Regions from separate parts of the Arthrobacter sp. AOP36-F1-5 genome, predicted to be linked through region 1. Evidence: riboswitches for the same ligand, from Rfam matches in the RefSeq annotation. Region 1 holds a riboswitch; each other region holds the start of a gene.
The links. A riboswitch is a leader RNA that binds a small molecule or an ion and turns the genes downstream of it on or off. The one in region 1 is predicted to bind S-adenosylmethionine.

Region 1 (4,341 bases):
CAGCTGCGCTGGGTAGGCTGGCGCTATGGACTCGAATCCCTATCTCGTGACCCGGCAGCGCCTGGTCCAGGCGCCTCCCGGGGCCATTTTCGAACTACTCGTCGACCCGTCGAAGCATCCGCTCATCGACGGCTCCGGCACGGTGAAGAGCGCCCGGCAGGACGAACCCCAGCGGCTGGCACTGGGCTCCGAATTCGGGATGGACATGCGCCTGGGCGTGGGATATCGGATCCAGAACACGGTGGTGGAGTTCGAGGAGAACCGGCTGATCGCCTGGCGGCATTTCAACGGCCACCGCTGGCGCTACGAATTGATCCCCGCCCCGCGGGGCACGCTGGTGCGTGAGACCTGGGATGCCTCGCGGCTGAAACGTCAATGGCCGCTGAAGGTCATGGGGTTCACTCGCAGCACCCCGGTGAACATCGAACGCACGCTGGATCGGTTGGCCGACTATTTCGACCCCAATACGCCGCGCCCCCCGGAGCCGGAACCACCGCGTCCCTCCCCGCGGAAGCCCCGCGCCAAGTCATTGACCCCCGCCCAGGAGGCGAAGGAGGCCGCCCGGAAGCAGGCCCGCGCCCAGAAGGCGGCGCAGCAGGATGAGGAAGGCGTTGCGGCCCAGGCGGCCAAGGCCGAACGGTTGGTGCTGGCGGAGGAAGCCGAGACCGCCCGTCGGGCGGCCCGGAACGAACGCACCGCCGAGGCCCGCCGCGCCCGTGAACTGAAGGAAACGGAAAAGACCGAGCAGGCCGCCCTGGCCGAACGCGCCCAGGCCGAGAAGGTCGCGGAACAGGAGCGGGTCGAGGCCGAGAAGGCGGCAGAGGCCGCCCGCGAGGAGCAGGCCAAGGCGCAGAAGGCGGCGGAGCTCGAGCGGGCCCAGGCGGAACGGACCGCCGCCGCCGAACGGGTCAAGGAGGAGAGGGCGGCCCGGCAGGAACACGAACGCCGGACGAAGGCCGCGCGGGCCGAGGAGGCCGAGGCGGCGAAGACCCGGAAGAACGCCCCGCAGGTGCCCGTGGAGCCGTTGCCGCCGATCGGGGCGACCCCCCGGCCGTTGACGACGACCCCACGCCGGCCCGCACGCGAGATGATCGCCGCAGCCAAGGCCGGACGGCGGGATGCTCCGGCCCCCGGGCAGGGCACCGAACCGGCCGGCGAGCCGGACACGCAGGAGCCGACCCCGCCCCCGGCGGGGGACCGCCGCCCCGTGGCCGCAGCCCGCCGGATGCGCCGCGCCAGCTGAACGGAAGGGGCCGGGTTCTGCGGGTCCTAGCCGATGTTCCCGCCGAAGAGCAGGCCGAGAACGTAGGTGACCCCGGCGGCACCGAGGCCGATGGCCAGCTGCCGGAACCCGCGTTTGGCCGGGGAGGCGCCGGAGAGCAGTCCGACGATGCCCCCGGTCAGCATCAACGCGACCCCGACCAGGAGCAGGGCCACCAGCAGGGCTGGCAGCCCGCCCATACCGAAGAGGTAGGGCAGGATCGGGACCAAGGCCCCCGAGGAGAAGAAGCAGAAGCTGGAGGCGGCGGCGCCGAAGGCGGAGCCCAGGGCCTCGTGTTCGTCGCCGCCGGTTTCGGTTTCGGGCACCTCGGGTTGCAGGGACAATGAGGGGTCGCAGTCGCAGCTGAAGGTCCCCAGCCGTTCGGCGGCCCGGTGCTCGGCGGCCTCCCGGCTCATGCCGCGGGCCCGGTAGACCAGGACCAGTTCGTTGGCCTGCAGGTCCAGGTCCGGGGCGGCGATGAGCGTGATCTGGGTCGGTTGGGAGGCGGTGAGCAGTTCGCGCTGCGAGCGGACGGAGACGTATTCCCCGGCGGCCATGGACAGGGCGCCGGCGAGCAGGCCGGCGACCCCGGCAAAGAGGACCAGCGCGCTGGACACCCCGGCGGCGCCGATGCCCATCACTAGGGCCAGGTTGGAGACCAGCCCGTCGTTGGCCCCGAAGACGGCGGCCCGGAAGTTGCCGGAGAGCCGGTTGCGGCCGCGGATCGCCAGCCCGCGTACGACTTCCTCATGCACCAGCTCATCGGCGGCCATCTGAGCGGTGGCGTCGGCGTCGCTGTCGTAGGGGGAGGCGCCCTCGGCCCGTTGGGCCAAGGCCAGGACGAAGACCGAGCCGAAGTTGCGGGCCATGAACCGCAGCATGACGCGGCTGAGCGAGGGGCGTGCGGTCTTCCGGGCATGCTCGCCCAGAAGATTGGACCAATGCTCCTGGTGGCGGGCTTCCGCCCGGGCCAGACCCAACAGGATCTGGCGTTCCTCGCCCTCACGGCGTTTGGCCAGGGTGAGGTAGATGGAACCTTCGACGCGTTCGTCGGCCAGGTATTTGCGCCAGCGCCGGATCTCGGCGGGCGTGGGCTCCCTACGCGAGGCCTCCGCGGCTGGCGGATCGGCGTCGGGGGAGGGGGCATCCGGTGTCATTGGGCGTCCTTCAATCGGTTCGTATGTCCCCGCGGTGGTGCGGGACTGCCGGTCAAAGGTCGGTGGGTGGCCACGAGCCTCGGACCGCCAGTGGCGGGCCGAAGGTCTCGTTCGCCCGGCGTGGTGCCGGGTGGAATGCCGGACCGCCGGGAGGGCGGTCGGTATGTCGACAGGTCCTCGTCCACCCGTGCCGGATCAACGATCCAGCGCGGGTGGGGTGTGGAACTACTCCCCTTCAGCCGACCAGCATACCCGAGGGAGCCTCGGCGCGGTCGCGGACGGGCAGGCGTTCAAGGAAGAACACCTGTGCTTCCCCGTCGGGGCGGTGTGCCCGGGGAATACGCACGGTCAGTGCGCAGGAGTCGGATTCCCAGACCGGTCGGCCGGCCGTGTTGGCCAGCGCATGGTCGAGATCCTTGGGGTGGGGCGCGATGAAGCGCTCCCAGTGACCGTCCACGTTGAGGCAGACGGTGCCTAGCATCGAATCGAAAATTGGAAGGACGGAGACGCTTTGCGCCACGGATTTCCTCTCGTGCGTTCTTACCCAACACGTTGTCGTGCGGGCCGCTTCTTCATCCGAACCACCCACGAACCTGGGGTTGGTGCGCGGGTAGTCGGAGCTGTTGCCCGCGTCTCATGAAGCTTTTTGCCAGCCTAACGTGATTGCCGGGGCAACCCAAGCTGTGTTCCACGTCATTCCCGCTGCATCCCAGCGTTGGTGCGGCTAGATTCGTGTTCGACATCTGCTCCCCCGGGAGCACTGTCACCCGGGGGGAACGAGGACGACGCCGGGGCGGGTTCAGGCTTGCTGATCGGCGGAAACGCCCTCCATGTCGACCCGTCCGGCGACCCGATCCGACCAGTGCCGGGCCACTTCCGGGCGGGTCGGCGGGGAGAGCAGGCTGAACAGGACATAGACCACCAACGAGGCGCCCAGACCGTAGTAGATGGGCTCATTGGCGTAGACCCCGGAGAACTTCTCGGTGGACAGTGCCTCCAGGGTGATCATGGTCGTCAGGGTGACCAGGGTCCCTGCCGCCATGGACAGGGCGGCGCCGATGCCGTTCCCGCGCTTCCAGAGCAGCCCGCCCAGGATCGCGACCAGCAGCCCGCCGACCAGGATGTCGTAGGCGATGGTCAGGGCGGCGACGACGTCGTTGACGAGGATCGCCAGGATGATCGCCACGGCCCCGAGGCCCAGGACCCAGTACCGGTTGGCGGCGACGTCGTGCTCGGGGTTGCGCCCGGTGTTGACCTCGATCTCCTTGCCGAACCAGCTGGCGACGAAGGGGGTGACGTCGTTGCGGGCCACGGTGGCCGCGGCGATGAGTGCGCCGGAGGCGGTGGACATCATGGCCGCCACGGCGGCGGCCAGGACGATCCCGCCGACGGCCACCGGAAGCAGGGTCATGGCGACCTCCGCGTAGACGACGTCCTTGCCCAGGGCCTCGATGTCGATGCCGGGCAGGGCGACCCGGGCGGACATGCCGATGATCGCCCCGGCGATGCCGTAGATCACGCAGTAGATGCCGGCGGTGGCTCCGCCCCAGCGGGCCACCTTGGGGGTGCGGGCGGTGAACACCCGCTGCCAGATGTCCTGGCCGATCAACAGGCCCAGGGTGTAGACCACGAAGTAGGTGATGATCGTCTCGGCGCCCAGGCCGCCCCAACTGAAGAATTCATCGCGGGCCCGTTCGGGGATGCCGGCGGAGATTCCCTCGAAGCCGCCGGCCGCCGAGAGGGCGAAGGGCAGCATCAGGGCGAAGACACCGACGGTCTTGATGACGAACTGGACCTGGTCGGCCAGGGTGATGGACCACATGCCGCCGATGGTGGAGTACACGAGCACGATCGCCCCGCCGACGGCGATGGCGAGCCAGCGGTCCCAGTCGAAGAGCACGACGAAGATCGTGGCGTAGGCCC
Region 2 (4,341 bases), 1.7 Mb from region 1:
CCCCAGCCCCGCGAGGGGGCCGGTGCCACTGCCCCGGGCCACGGTGCCGACGGCGTCGAGGGCGCCGGCCGAGGGCGCCGCTCCGTAGAAGTCGCCACCGGAGAAGTCCGGATCCAGCCGGATGGCCTGCGTCTGGATCTGCCCGAAGGCGATCTGTTCGGCGGAGGCGACCGCGGTGGCCGCAATGACGGCGCACCGGGCCACGCGTTCGGGGTATTCCACCGCCCATTCCAACGCTCGCGCTCCACCGAGGGAACCGCCCAGGACGGAGTGCCAGCGTGAAATGCCCAGGTAGTCGGCCAACCGGGCCTCGGTGCGCACCGAATCCCGCACCGTGGTGAACGGGAACCGGGAGCCCCAGGCCTGCCCGTCGGGGTCGAGGCTGGAGGGCCCGCTGGAGCCATAGCAGCCGCCGACCATGTTCGGGGCCACGACGAAGAACCTGTCGGTATCGATCGTCTTTCCCGGACCCACGAGTCCTTCCCACCAGCCTTCTTCCTGGCTGTGCCCCCGGGAGACATGGGTATCCCCCGTCAGGGCGTGCAGCAACAGCACCGCATTGGAGGCCCGGGCGTCCAGGGTCCCCCAGGTCTCGTAGCCGATCATCACCTCGGGCAGCCAGCCGCCGGTCTCGAAGCGGTAGCCGCCGATGGGCACGCATTTGAGGATGCCGTCACGGATCAACGGCGCCCCGGGGGCCTGACGTCGTTCCCTCACGTCGCCGACGCCCTGGCTCACCGGACGGCCTGGACTTCCGGGGCGGCCTCTGCGGCTTCGTCCCCGGCGGCGGCCGCGGCGGCGAAACCGACCTCGAGGTCGGCGATGATGTCGTCGATGTGCTCGATGCCCACCGACAGGCGCACCAGTCCGGCTCCCACCCCGGCCGCGGCGCGTTCGGCGTCGGAGAGCTGGGAGTGCGTGGTGGAGGCCGGGTGGATCACCAGCGAGCGCACATCGCCGATGTTGGCGACGTTGGAGTGCAGTTCGAGGCCGTCGACGAAGGCCCGGCCGGCCGGTTCGCCGCCGGAGATCTCGAAGGCCAGGACCGCGCCGACGCCCCGCGGGGCGTATTTGCGGCCGAGTTCGTACCAGGGGCTGGAGGGCAGGCCGGCGAAGGCGACGGAGTCGACCTGGGCGTGGGCCTCGAGCCATTCGGCGACCTTCTGCGCGTTGGCCACATGGCGTTCCATGCGCAGGCTCAGGGTTTCCAGGCCCTGGGCGATCAGGAAGGCGTTGAACGGGGAGACCGCCGAACCCAGATCGCGCAACAACTGGACGCGCGCCTTGAGGATGAACGCCAGGTTCGCCCCCAGGGCGCCGTCGACCCCCAGATCGCGGGCGAAGACCAGCCCGTTGTAGGACTCGTCGGGGGTATTGAATTCCGGGAAGCGTTCCGGGTCGGCCGCGAAGTCGAAGTTGCCCGAATCAACGATGGCCCCGGCGACGGAGGTTCCGTGCCCGCCCAGGTACTTCGTGGCCGAGTGCACCACGATGTCGGCACCGAATTCGATGGGGCGGACCAGGTACGGGGTGCCCAGGGTGTTGTCCACGATGAGCGGGACCCCGGCTTCGTGGGCCACCGTGCTGACGCCCTCGATATCCAGGACGTCCTGGCGCGGATTGGAGATGACCTCACCGAAGAATGCCTTGGTGTTCGGTTTCACCGCGGCCCGCCAGGAATCCAGGTGGTCGGGATCCTCCACGAAGGTGACCTCGATGCCGAGGCGCTTCAACGTGTGCTTGAACAGGTTCTGCGTTCCCCCGTAGAGGCTCGGGCTGGCCACGATATGGTCCCCGGCTCCCGCGAGGTTGAGGATCGAAAGCGTGGTCGCCGCCTGGCCCGAGGCCAGCAGCAGGGCCCCGACCCCGCCTTCGAGGTCGGCGATCCGGGTTTCGACGGCTTCCTGCGTCGGGTTGCCGATGCGGGTGTAGATCGGCTCGAGTTCCTTCAGCGCGAAGCGTGCTGCGGCACTCTCGGCGCTGGGGAAGACATACGACGTCGTCTGGTAGATCGGCGGCGCCCGGGCCCCGGTGGTGGGATCCGGTGCCTGTCCGGCGTGGACCTGGCGGGTTTCAAAAGACCATGATGCAGACATTTCTGTCCCCTTCTACGACTCAGGGGCCCCTGTTCCACGGCGGTCCCGGAAGGGAACGCCGGGAGGTGACCCGCGCTTGTCCGTTCTCCTTGTGGAGGCGAACCAGGTCTTCACCCGGGGCACCCCACCGCGAGTGGAGGGTTGCCGGCCAGCAAACCGGGGTTTCGCGCTGGCACTCATGACCTGCCTCCAGTGTTGTGGATCGGGGCGGCCGCCGCAACAACGCGGCGTCAATATGACCGCAGGGCGCAACATTCCTCCCCCTCCCCCGTCCGGTCCCCCTCCTGACGGCCGCGATGGAGGCCCGGGAAACGGGTCGAGGAAAATACGAACCATGGTGATTTAGGGCACCCTAAGTCGAGACGCACCTCACAAAGTGCGATCATGAAGCCATGATGAGGTTGGATCACGTTTCGTACGCATGTGGACCAGACGGGTTGGCCGCGACGGCCGCCCGTGTCGGCAAGACTCTGGGGATCGAGTCCGTCAAGGGAGGCATTCATCCCCGCTTCGGGACCAGGAACGTCATTTTCCCGTTGAAGAACACCCAGTACCTGGAGGTCGTGGAGGTCCTGGACCACCCGTCCTCGGACAAGGCGCCGTTCGGCCAGGCCGTCCGGGCCCGATCGGAGATGGGTGGCGGATGGATGGGTTGGTGCGTCGCCGTTGACGACCTGGCCCCGTTCGAGGAACGTCTGGGCCGGTCATCGGTCCCGGGCAACCGCAAGTTCCCCGACGGCCAAGAACTGACGTGGCAGCAGATCGGCATCAAGGGCCTGATCGCCGACCCGCAGGTGCCCTACATGCTGCGCTGGGATACCGGCACCGAGGACCTGCACCCCTCCCGGGCATTGGATCCGCAGGGGCATATCTCCGGGATCGCGATCGCCGGTTCGGTCGAACGGGTCCGCGAATGGCTGGGCACCCCCTCGGAGTCGCCGTTGGGCGATGTCGAAGTCCAGTGGGAGGCCCCCAATGGCACCCCGGGAATCATGACGGTGACCTTCGAGACCCCCTCGGGGACCATCACCCTCTGATCCGCTCACGGAGGTGGAACACCGAACGACGGCGGCCCGCGGGCCGCCGTCGTTTTCGCTCTGTGCCGTCCCGGATCAGTGCCGCGGCACCGCCGCGAAGGGTCCGTCGGCGGCGAAGACCCGATCGGCGAAGCGATCGCCGATCAGCTGATGCGTTGCGGAATCCGGATGCAGGTTGTCCGGCAGCGGCAGCTCGGCCTCGTCCGGGGCCCCATACAGCTCGAGTCCGTCCAGGAAGTACAGGTTCGCATCGTCCGCCCGGTCTTCGACCAGGGAGCGCATCTCGCGGCGGATGACCTCCAAGGTCAGCCGTCCCGCCGATTCATCCCCTGGGGTCCCCGTCGCGCTGAACTTGACCTGGCTGGTCCCCAGGCTCTCCGGGACGATCGTGCCGGGGCCCGACGTGCTTTCGTGAATCGGGCAGAAGATCGGGGAGATCAACACCAGCGGCGTGGTGGGATGCCCCTCGCGGATGGTGTCAAGGAATCCGTGGATGGCCGGGACCAGGGTCCGCACGCGCATGGCATCCAGGTTCACGATGTTGATGCCGAGTTTGACGCTGATGACGTCCGCTGGCGCATCGCGGATCACCCGCGCCATGAAGGGGTCCACGAAGCAGCTGCCCCCGAAGCCGAGGTTGTGCAGTTCGACCCCGCCCCGGCGGGCTGCCACGGCGGGCCAGATCCCGCTGGGGGATGCCGCGTTCGATCCCTGGCTGATGGAGCTGCCGTGGTGGACCCACAGCGGACGGGTCCGGGGCGCGGGGTGGAGCGGCTTGTCGGAGCAGAGGCTGATCAACTCCAGGGATTCATTGTGGGGGAGGTGGAATTCGAGCGTCTTCTCCGTTGGCGCGAGGCCCTCCACGACGGTTGTGTGGTGGGGCCCGGCCACGTGGTGCATCGAGCCGGCGGCCATGTCGATTTCCACGGCGTCCCCGCCGGTGAGTTCGTCGCCGAGCTGGAGGCTGCCGTCGACGAAGACGTCGATGCGGCCACGGGGCCTTTCGCTCCCCCGGAACGCGGTGTGCGTCGAATGGGAGACGAGCTTGATCCGGGTCGCAGTCGTCCTCACGACAATGCGGACGCCCGCGGGCTGGGATTCACGGTCCATGAGGGTCTGTTCAGGGTATTGCCGGCGCACCCAGGCCGGCAGCCGGTGGATCCGCATCCCGTCGGGGGTCTGCTCGAGTTCGGCGGCGCCCCGGACGA
Region 3 (4,341 bases), 1.0 Mb from region 1:
TCGCCGGGGCTTGGCTAGCCCTGGGTCGGGTCGGTGGGCTGCTGGTAGCCCTGTGGGGGGTTCTGGCCCGCGAAACCGCCGCCGGCAGCCGGTGCTCCCGGGTACCCGGCAGAGGTGCCAAAGGCGTTCCCGTAGGCTGCCGCGCCGCCATCGGCGTCGAAACGAGCACCTTCGGGGACGGAGGGCATGATCATGAGGACGAGGACCACGAGCCCACCGAGAATCGGCACCAGGATCAGCAGGTACAGGAATCCGCTGAAGTTGCCGTCGTGCAGGCGGCGGACGCTCAGGGCGATGGACGGGATGATGATGGCCAACCCATAGAGCCCGATCACCAAGGAGGGGATGGCCCCGCCGGCACCCATTTCACCGGTGACGGGGTCGGAGCCGGCCAGTCCGAATCCGATCGCCAAGCCGTAGAACACGGTGTAGACGATGGCGTTGAAAAGCGCGAAGAACCAGAACTCGCTGCGGCTGGCCCGACCCGAGAAGGTCGCATACTTCTTGAAGAAGCGCTTGATGGCCTGGCCGAAGCTGGCCCCGTAGAGCGGCTGGTCCAAGGGAGCCTCACCATGGGTGGGCATGGTGACCCCTCCGGGGTTGCCATAGGGGTTGGGGGTGCTGCTGCTCAAAATTTCCTCCATCGAAAGTATTTCGGGTGATCGGGAGTAGTCTTCCAGATGGAGCCTTGACATGCGATGGGGAGGACTCCCCATGTCGCGTCGTGTCTGCCCTTGGTGTGGGGTAGGCCCCCGGAGCCACCCCGACTAGCTCGAGGCCGCCGGGGCAACCGGCTACCTCTAGCTCGGTGGCATCGGAGGATTGCCCGCCTACACCTTGTGGTTCAGGGGGACCTCTGGAGGCTGCCGGCCACCGCCACTGCCCTGCTGACGGCTCCCGCCGCCGGCAGTGGCAGGCCTGGGCGCACTGGTCCTCGGGGAAGACCCCGATCCACGACAGCTCAGCGGTTTCAACTTGGCCATCACGGTGCCGGGAGCCGGACAGTTGTCACTGGACCGTCGAACTAGACAGAAGCTCACTTCATGAACATCAAGAGATCGCTGCTTCATGGATCGTGACTGGACACCAGGAGCCGCAGCCCCAGGGACAACACCGTGCAATTCGGCAGGTACAGCCGGTTCGGAGGTCCTGTTGGGAGTCGGCTGCTGGCCGCCTTCTAGGAGTTGACCCGCAGGGTCGTGGTCACCGGGGTCGGGTTCGTGAAGACGTCCAATACCGGGCAGTGGGCGTCGACGGCCGCCTGGAGTTCGGCATAGCGTTCCTCGGTGGCCGGACCCGAGACGTCCACGGTCAGCCGCACATCACCGAATCCCGGGCGGACCTTGTCCTCGATGCCGAACAGGCCGCGCACATCCAGGTCGGCGTCCGCCGAGATGTCCAGCGAGTCGATCGTGATGCCCAGCTGGTGAGCATAGAGGCGGTAGACCACCACCTGGCAGGAGATCAACGCCCCGAGGGCGTATTCGACGGGGCTGGCGGCGACGTCGTCCCCGGCCAATGCCGCCGGTTCGTCGACGGTGAATTCGTGGCGTCCGGCGCGGATGGTCGAACCGACCGAGCCCACCGGGTCGGCCGTCGCGCGGAACTGCAGCGATGCGCTGGCAGTGTTCTGACCGATCCGTTCCGCCCAGGCGGATCCCGCGGAATCGAGGCGTTCGGCGCGGTTGGAAATGCTGGTTTCTGCAAGGGTCTGGGTCATGGCGTTCCTTCGCTGTCATGGCGAGCGTGGCGCTGCGCCATACTTACGCCTCCCGGTCGGGACGGCGTCGAATCGTCACCTGGGGCACCCCACTATGGCGAAGGGGGTTGCCGTCCAACCGGCCAGGGCCTCAGGTTGGATCTCTTGATTCTTGGGTTCGATTCTGCTGGCGGGAACGCCGATCGGGCAAACGCGTCGCGTCATCCGGAGACATACGCCGGGTCATCCGCGGGTGGAGAGCCCGCCATCCCCGCAGCAGGATTCCCCTCGCCAGGGGGTATCCCAGCGGTTATCGTGGGGCCATGAGCGGATACCGGCGCCCGGAGTTCACCCCGGAGATCCATCGCGATGGACAGGGCGCCCCGATCGCCTACGGCCATCGGTGGGAAGGGATGTCTCCGCCTTCGCGCGCCTACTCCACGGTGGGCCATCGACACCGGTTCGCTCCCTTGCATGAGGTCGCTGATGCCCAGCTCGACTGGCTGTTGGACGCCTTTGACGTCGTCGCCGAACGGGACCCGGAGGTTGCTTCCGATCTGCTGTTCCCCTCGGAGGACGTCGTCCACGCGGTCCGGGTCGTCCCGTCCAACCTGCTCGCGGCCCCGCTGACCTTCGTCTTCACCGGGTTCCCGGGGATCTTCCTGCACGCTGGCGCCCTCTACGACGCCCACTATCCGGTATGCGGTTGCGATGCCTGCGATGACGATGTCCAGGAGCTGTTGGAAAACCTTGAATCCGTGGTGCGAGCCGTCGTCTCAGGCGGCTATTTTGAACGAATTAATCCCAACGACGACCAATCTGTCGATTATCGGCTGGCCGAGCCGGGCCGGTGGGAAGAAGCCGGGTGCATCCATGCCGAGGATGTGCCCGAGGGAAGGATGGAGGTGGCAGAAGCCATGCTCCCTTCCGATGGGCACTGGCGGCCGTGGCCGGAAGCGGTGCGAGACGCGGCTGGTGCGGCAGGGGGCTGACAAACCGTGTGCCCGTGGCGGTTCCGTCGTGATCTTCCATCAGGGCCGGCGGGCGTCAACACTGCGCGGGATGATGGCCACGTGCTTCCTGGCCGACATCGAAACACAAGAACCGCAGGCACTCATGGCGCGAATCACCGGCAACCATAAGCGCGGAAATGAACGCGTTGCACGGAAGCATCCGCGCAATCAGGGCCGCTAATTAGTCCACGGGCCCGGCGCTGAGATGGCGGTTCCGCTCCTCGATGAGCTTCTGCAGATAACGGGCCAGGAAGAGCTTCTCTGCCAAACGACCGAGAGGGCCGAACGGTGCGGCGAAATCGACGCGGTCAACCATGGTTGTTCCCCCCGACTCCTGGCTGAACTCATGGATATGACGAAACCAGCGGAACGGGCCCTTGACCTGTTCGTCGATGAAGGAGTGCGGTGCTTCCATCTGCATGATGCGGCTGGTCATCTTCAGGGGGACGCCAAAGTGCCAAGCCCGCCATGTCACGTTCTCACCGAGTGAGATGAGGCCGGAAGTGACACCGGCGATGGCCTCCTCCCGGGACTTCGCCAGCGATTGTTGATGGGTGTCGATGTTCCGGGCCAGATCGAATAAGTGTTCCTGAGGGATGGTGGTCCACGTCGTGCACTGGAAGGAAACGCTCATGGGCAGAGTCTCTCAGGTGTTGCCCGCCTCTCGAAAGGTCGGCGAATACGCGGTACGGTGCGCGTATGCGCTTCTCCACCCAGCAACGCCTCCTGATTGCCGCCTACTGCGCCATGATCCTCGTGGGTCTACTGCTGTTGGTCTTCGGGCTCTTCGGGGAATCCTGGTGGCTGCCCGTGATCGGCGCGCTCATCGTCGCAGGCTCCGGATTCACGCTCTCCGTATGGGTGCGGGAGTTTCGGCGTCAAGACACCCTGAAGAACCGGGCCTGAGGGTTGTTCCACGGGAGACGGTGAATCCGTAGTCTGTAGGCGTGAACAGAACAGCGACTCCCTTCCTCGTCATCGGTGGCCTCGGCATGCTGCTCGGTGGTCTCTTCTCCGCCATCAGTGCCGCCTCCCCGTCCTATTTGGCCGCCTGGGCGGTCGCCTATCTGGTGCTGGTGGTCGGTGTCGCGCAAGTGGTGCTGGGCCTGGGCCAGGCCCGGTTGGCCGTAAAAACCCCGTCGGAGGGCTTCGTTTCGGCCGAAGTCTTGACGTACAACCTCGCCAATATCGCCGTACTGGGTGGCTCGATGTTCTCCCTGACGTTGCTGACGTGGATTGGTGCGGGGCTGATCGTCGTCGCCATGGGCCTGTTCATCTGGGCGGCCCGCGGTGCTGCCTCGGAACAGCGGTGGTGGCTTTATGGATACCGGGCGATGATCGTGATCATCCTGGTATCGGCCCCCATCGGCATCATCCTGGCGAATTCGCGCATGGGCTGAAGGCGGCCGGCAACGGCCGCGCCGGCGAATGGCCGGCGCGGACACTGCGACTACTGCGCGACGGCCCGGCCCAGCGGGGCCGGGTCGACGACGTCGTGGGCCTCGAAGTAATCCAGGGCAGCGACCAGGTCGCTTTGGCCCGAGTCGGTCGCGTTTGCCCCCTCGGCCAACGTGGTGAAGTTGTCACCACCGGCGGCAAGGAACGAGTTCATAACCACCTTGAACACGT
Region 4 (4,341 bases), 570 kb from region 1:
AGGAACGCCGCTTCCGTGTCCAGGGCCACAGCCGGATCGACGGCGGCGTCCAGGTCGCGGGCCGCGGCCGCGACCACTGCTTCGGCGGCATAGACCCGTGCGGCGAGGGTGCCGACATGTTCCTGGATCTGTGCGTCATCGCGGAAGAGTCCACCGGATCCGGTATTGAACGTCCGGGTGCGGGCGGCGACGAGTTCGGAGGCGTCGCACAGGGCGGCCCGGCCGATCCCGGCCAGCACGGCCAGCAGGACCAGTTGGAAGAACGCCGGTTCCAGCGTGCTGGTGACCTTGCGGGAAATGATGTTGGAGGACTCGACGGCCACGTTGTCGAAGATCGCGGTTCCGGTGCCGGTCAACGGTTGGCCGAAGCCGTCCCAGTCATCGTGGATGGCCACCCCGTCGGCATCGGTGGGGACGACGGCGTACTGCCGGCCTTCGACGCCCTCGGTACTGGCCAGCACCACCACCCAATCGGCGAAGATGCTGCCGGTGGTGTAGTACTTCGCACCATTGAGGACCCAGCCGCCGTCGTGCCGTGTCAGTTTCGTCGCCGTGGTGCCCAGGGCGTTGCCGCCGCGTTCGGTGGCCGCGTTGCCGAAGATCTGCCCGGCCAGCACCCGCGGGAACCAGGTGTCGCGGAAGTCCCGCGGCTGCAAGGCAATGGTTTCGACGAAGGAAAAATGTGATCGCAGCAGATGGGCCACGTTGGAATCGGCGGCAGCCAATTCCACCAGCAGCCGGAACAGGTGTTCATGGTTCACCGGGTCCCCGCCGTATTCGGCCGGCACCCGCAAGGTGGTGAAACCGGCCTCCTGGAGGCACCCGACTTGTTCGAAGGGAAGCACATGGTCCTGTTCGCGGGCGACGGCGTCGACGGCGATGGCGTCGAAGACGGGGCGGAAGCGTGCGGCCAGGGCAAGATAGCGGGCTTCGGAGCCCTCCGGTACGGGGGTGTCGAAGGCCGGTGGGGTGGTGGTGGTTTCACTCATGGTCGTTCCTAACTGACGAGGGTATGTTCGGGCTCGGAGACGGGGCAGGCGTCTTGGCGTGCGTCCAGATCCCGCGCACTGGTTTCGGGGGAAAGCAGGGTGGTGACGACGGTGAGCGCGCCGACCGCAACGAAGTAGGCGATGACCCAGATCGGGCTGCCGCCGCCGGCGGCCAGCAGCGCGGTGGCCACCAGCGGGGCCAGGCCACCGCCCAGGACTGAACCGATCTGATAGCCGATGGACACCCCGGAAAAGCGGACCCGGGTGTCGAAGAGCTCGGAGAAGAACGCCGCCTGCGGCCCATACATCGCGTCGTGGCCGATGTTCATGCCCAGCACGACGGTCAGCACGATCAGCACGAAGCTGCCGGTATCGAGCAGCGGGAAGGCGATCAGGGCAACCAGGATGCTGAATATCCCGCCGAAGAGGTAGGTGCGCCGGCGCCCGATCCTGTCCGATACCCAGCCCCAGAACGGGACGGTGACCAGTCCGAGGGCGGAGGCGATGAGAATGGCCTGCAACCCGGTTTCGCGGCTGATTCCGCCCTGGGCCAGGTAGGTCAGGATGAAGACCGTGTAGACGTAGTAGAACGCGTTCTGGGCGATGCGCAGCCCGGTGGTCAGGGCGACTTGGCGGGGATGGGTGCGCAGCGATTCCAGCACCGGGCGGCGGGAGACCTGCTGCGTTTGAACCACCTGTTTGAAGGAGGCGCTGTCCTCGATCCTCAGCCGCACCACCAGACCGACGACGACCAGCAGGATGCTCGCCAGGAACGGCAGCCGCCATCCCCAGGCCAGATAGGCGGCATCCGGCAGGGCTGATTCCAGTCCCAACAGCACCGCCGTGGCCAACAGCATGCCCGCGCTCGGGCCGATTTGGGTGGCGCTGCTGGTCAGTCCGCGGCGTCCGGGGGCGGCGTGTTCGACGGTCATCAGGGCGGCTCCCGCCCATTCGGCACCGTAGCCGATGCCCTGGGCCACGCGCAGGATCAGCAGTAGCGCCGGGGCAATCCATCCGGCAGTGTCGTGGGTGGGCAGCAAACCGATCGCCGTGGTGGCGATACCGGTCAGCAGCAGGGAGGCAACCAGCACGGTCTTGCGTCCGATCCGATCCCCGTAGTGCCCTCCAAGAAGCCCACCAATGGGGCGGGCGATGAACCCGACGGCATAGGTGGCGAAGGCCGCCATGGTCCCGACCAACGGGTCGGCCGGTGCGAAGAACAGCGGGCCGAAGACAGTCGCCGCGGCGAGCCCGTAGAGCACGAAGTCGTAGCCCTCGATCGTGGTGCCGATGAAGCTGGCGACGGCGACGCGTGAACGCATCCTGCGGGTTGGCGGGGTGGGCGTGGTGGTGGTCATGGTGGTTCCTTTCCATCGGTCCCGGCGGAAGCACCTGCCCGAAACGGGTGGTTGCTGCGGAGTCAACGAGCCAGGTCTCTCGTCCGCTCTGGATGGTGGTTCTCGTAGGTGCTGCTAGCTGGTGGCCAGTTGTGCTACCGCGAGCCGGTAGTCGGCGGCCCGGTGGCTGTCCTTGACCCGGTCCCCGGCGCCGAAGAGCTTCTGGCGCAGGGTCCCCGGCGCGTATTCGGTGGGGTAGGCACCCAGGGCCTGCAGTTCGGGGATGACGAATTCGACGACATCCTCGAAGGTGCCCGGGGTGATGGCGTAGGCAATATTGAAGCCGTCCACGTCGGTGTCCTGGACCCACTCAACGAGCTTCGCGGCGACCTGGGCCCCGTCACCGACGGTGACCGGGCCGAAACCGCCGACGCCGATCCATTCGGCCAACTGGCGGATGGTCCACGGTTTGCCGTCATCCCCGGAGGCCTTCTTGAACGTCTCCACCGAGGACTGGATGGCATTGGACTTCACGTCCTCACCGATCACGTCGTCAAGGTCGTACTGTGACATGTCGATTCCGGTCCAGCCCGAGAGCAGGGCCAGCGACCCGTTGATGTCGGCGTAGGAGGCATAGTCGGCGTATTTGTTCTGCGCCTCCTCGTCTGTGGCAGCGGTGATGATCGTCTGCATCGTGTAGATCTTCACGTCGTAGCGGTCGCGGCCGGCGGCCTCGACATTGTCCCGGATCCTCCGCACGGTGTCGGTGAGGATTTCTTTGGTCGGACTATTCACGAAGACGGATTCGGCGTTCGCCCCCGCGAATTCCAGGCCGCGCGGGGAGGCACCGGCCTGGTAGATGACCGGGGTGCGCTGCACCGAGGGTTCGGTGATGGCAATGCCCGGGACCTTGAAGTACTTGCCCTCGTGGCCGATCTCGTGGACCTTCGACGGGTCGGTGTAGACCCCCGATTCCCGGTCGCGGAGAACGGCGTCGTCCTCCCAGGAACCCTCGAGCAGCTTATAGACCACTTCGAGGTACTCATCGGCGTGGTCGTAGCGTTCGTCGTGTTCCATCTGGTCTTCCTGGCCCATGTTCCTGGCTGCCGAGGGCAGGTATCCGGTCACCACGTTCCAGCCGAGGCGGCCGTTGGTCAGGTGGTCCAGGGTCGCCAGTCGGCGGGCGAACGGGTAGGGGTGTTCGTAGGCGGTTCCGGCGGTGACCCCGAAGCCCAGGTTCTCGGTGACGGAAGCCATCGCGGAGACCAGCAGGAACGGGTCGTTGACCGGGACCTGGGCGCCGGCGGAGAGCGGGGTGGAGTTGGTGGATCCGTAGACGTCGTAGGTGCCCAAGACGTCCGCGATGAAGATCCCGTCGAACAGCCCCTTCTCCAGCGTCTTGGCCAGCTCGGTCCAGTAGCCCAGTTCCTTATAGCGCCACGCCTGGTCCTGCGGATGACGCCACAGCCCCGGCGATTGGTGGACCACGCAGTTCATGTCGAAGGCGTTCAGGCGGATCCGGCGGCGTGCTGGTGTGGTGCTCATTTTTCTCCTTCAGGGGTCTTGAGGTCGCCGACGGCGCCGAGTTTGCGCGGCGTCGCGGCGTTGACCTCGTAGTCGCCGACGATGCGGGACTTGTACATGGCGGGGTTGTGGGTGGCTATGGTGCGCGCGTTGCGCCAGTGGCGGTCCAGGTTGCAGGCGGTGGAGGTCGCCGAGGCGCCGAGGCCGTCGAAGAGCTTGCTGGTCGCCTCGAGCACGAGTGGTTGGATGCTCGTCTGGGCCCGGTTGGCGGCCAGCTCGCTGACCGCGTACTGCTCCGCGGGGCTCAGCCCCGGTTGGCCGATCACCGATTCGAGTTCGGCGATGGCGGCCAACAGGATCGCGTCCACGGCACAGGCGGTCGCCGAGATCTCTCCGATGACCTGCAGGACCTGGGGTTCATGCCGGGAGGGGACGCCGGTTCCGGTGGTGAAGGCTCGTTCACGCAGTTGGGTGTGGGCGCGGGCGTCGGC

Region 2: it holds a riboswitch for S-adenosylmethionine, as region 1 does, so the genes downstream of both, AC3ZI9_RS11375 (bifunctional o-acetylhomoserine/o-acetylserine sulfhydrylase) here and AC3ZI9_RS03425 (hypothetical protein) in region 1, are expected to answer to the same signal.
Region 3: it holds a riboswitch for S-adenosylmethionine, as region 1 does, so the genes downstream of both, AC3ZI9_RS14995 (OsmC family protein) here and AC3ZI9_RS03425 (hypothetical protein) in region 1, are expected to answer to the same signal.
Region 4: it holds a riboswitch for S-adenosylmethionine, as region 1 does, so the genes downstream of both, AC3ZI9_RS00895 (MFS transporter) here and AC3ZI9_RS03425 (hypothetical protein) in region 1, are expected to answer to the same signal.

Annotation. Positions count from the first base shown of each region.
Region 1 is NZ_CM176892.1:751,218-755,558, forward strand. Features, by position in the region: gene AC3ZI9_RS03415 (SRPBCC family protein) at 26-1,243, shown strand; gene AC3ZI9_RS03420 (VIT1/CCC1 transporter family protein) at 1,270-2,418, opposite strand; gene AC3ZI9_RS03425 (hypothetical protein) at 2,654-2,899, opposite strand; SAM riboswitch class IV at 2,950-3,060, opposite strand; gene AC3ZI9_RS03430 (sodium:solute symporter family protein) at 3,218-4,341, opposite strand, start outside.
Region 2 is NZ_CM176892.1:2,471,078-2,475,418, forward strand. Features, by position in the region: gene metX (homoserine O-acetyltransferase MetX) at 1-717, opposite strand, end outside; gene AC3ZI9_RS11375 (bifunctional o-acetylhomoserine/o-acetylserine sulfhydrylase) at 735-2,096, opposite strand; SAM riboswitch class IV at 2,164-2,280, opposite strand; gene AC3ZI9_RS11380 (VOC family protein) at 2,489-3,133, shown strand; gene AC3ZI9_RS11385 (GDSL-type esterase/lipase family protein) at 3,209-4,341, opposite strand, start outside.
Region 3 is NZ_CM176892.1:3,262,469-3,266,809, reverse strand. Features, by position in the region: gene AC3ZI9_RS15000 (DUF805 domain-containing protein) at 15-632, opposite strand; gene AC3ZI9_RS14995 (OsmC family protein) at 1,178-1,720, opposite strand; SAM riboswitch class IV at 1,755-1,870, opposite strand; gene AC3ZI9_RS14990 (DUF6226 family protein) at 2,023-2,691, shown strand; gene AC3ZI9_RS14985 (SRPBCC family protein) at 2,894-3,346, opposite strand; gene AC3ZI9_RS14980 (hypothetical protein) at 3,412-3,618, shown strand; gene AC3ZI9_RS14975 (hypothetical protein) at 3,660-4,112, shown strand; gene AC3ZI9_RS14970 (bifunctional metallophosphatase/5'-nucleotidase) at 4,163-4,341, opposite strand, start outside.
Region 4 is NZ_CM176892.1:180,035-184,375, reverse strand. Features, by position in the region: gene AC3ZI9_RS00900 (acyl-CoA dehydrogenase family protein) at 1-989, opposite strand, end outside; gene AC3ZI9_RS00895 (MFS transporter) at 998-2,347, opposite strand; SAM riboswitch class I at 2,357-2,446, opposite strand; gene AC3ZI9_RS00890 (LLM class flavin-dependent oxidoreductase) at 2,462-3,871, opposite strand; gene AC3ZI9_RS00885 (acyl-CoA dehydrogenase family protein) at 3,868-4,341, opposite strand, start outside.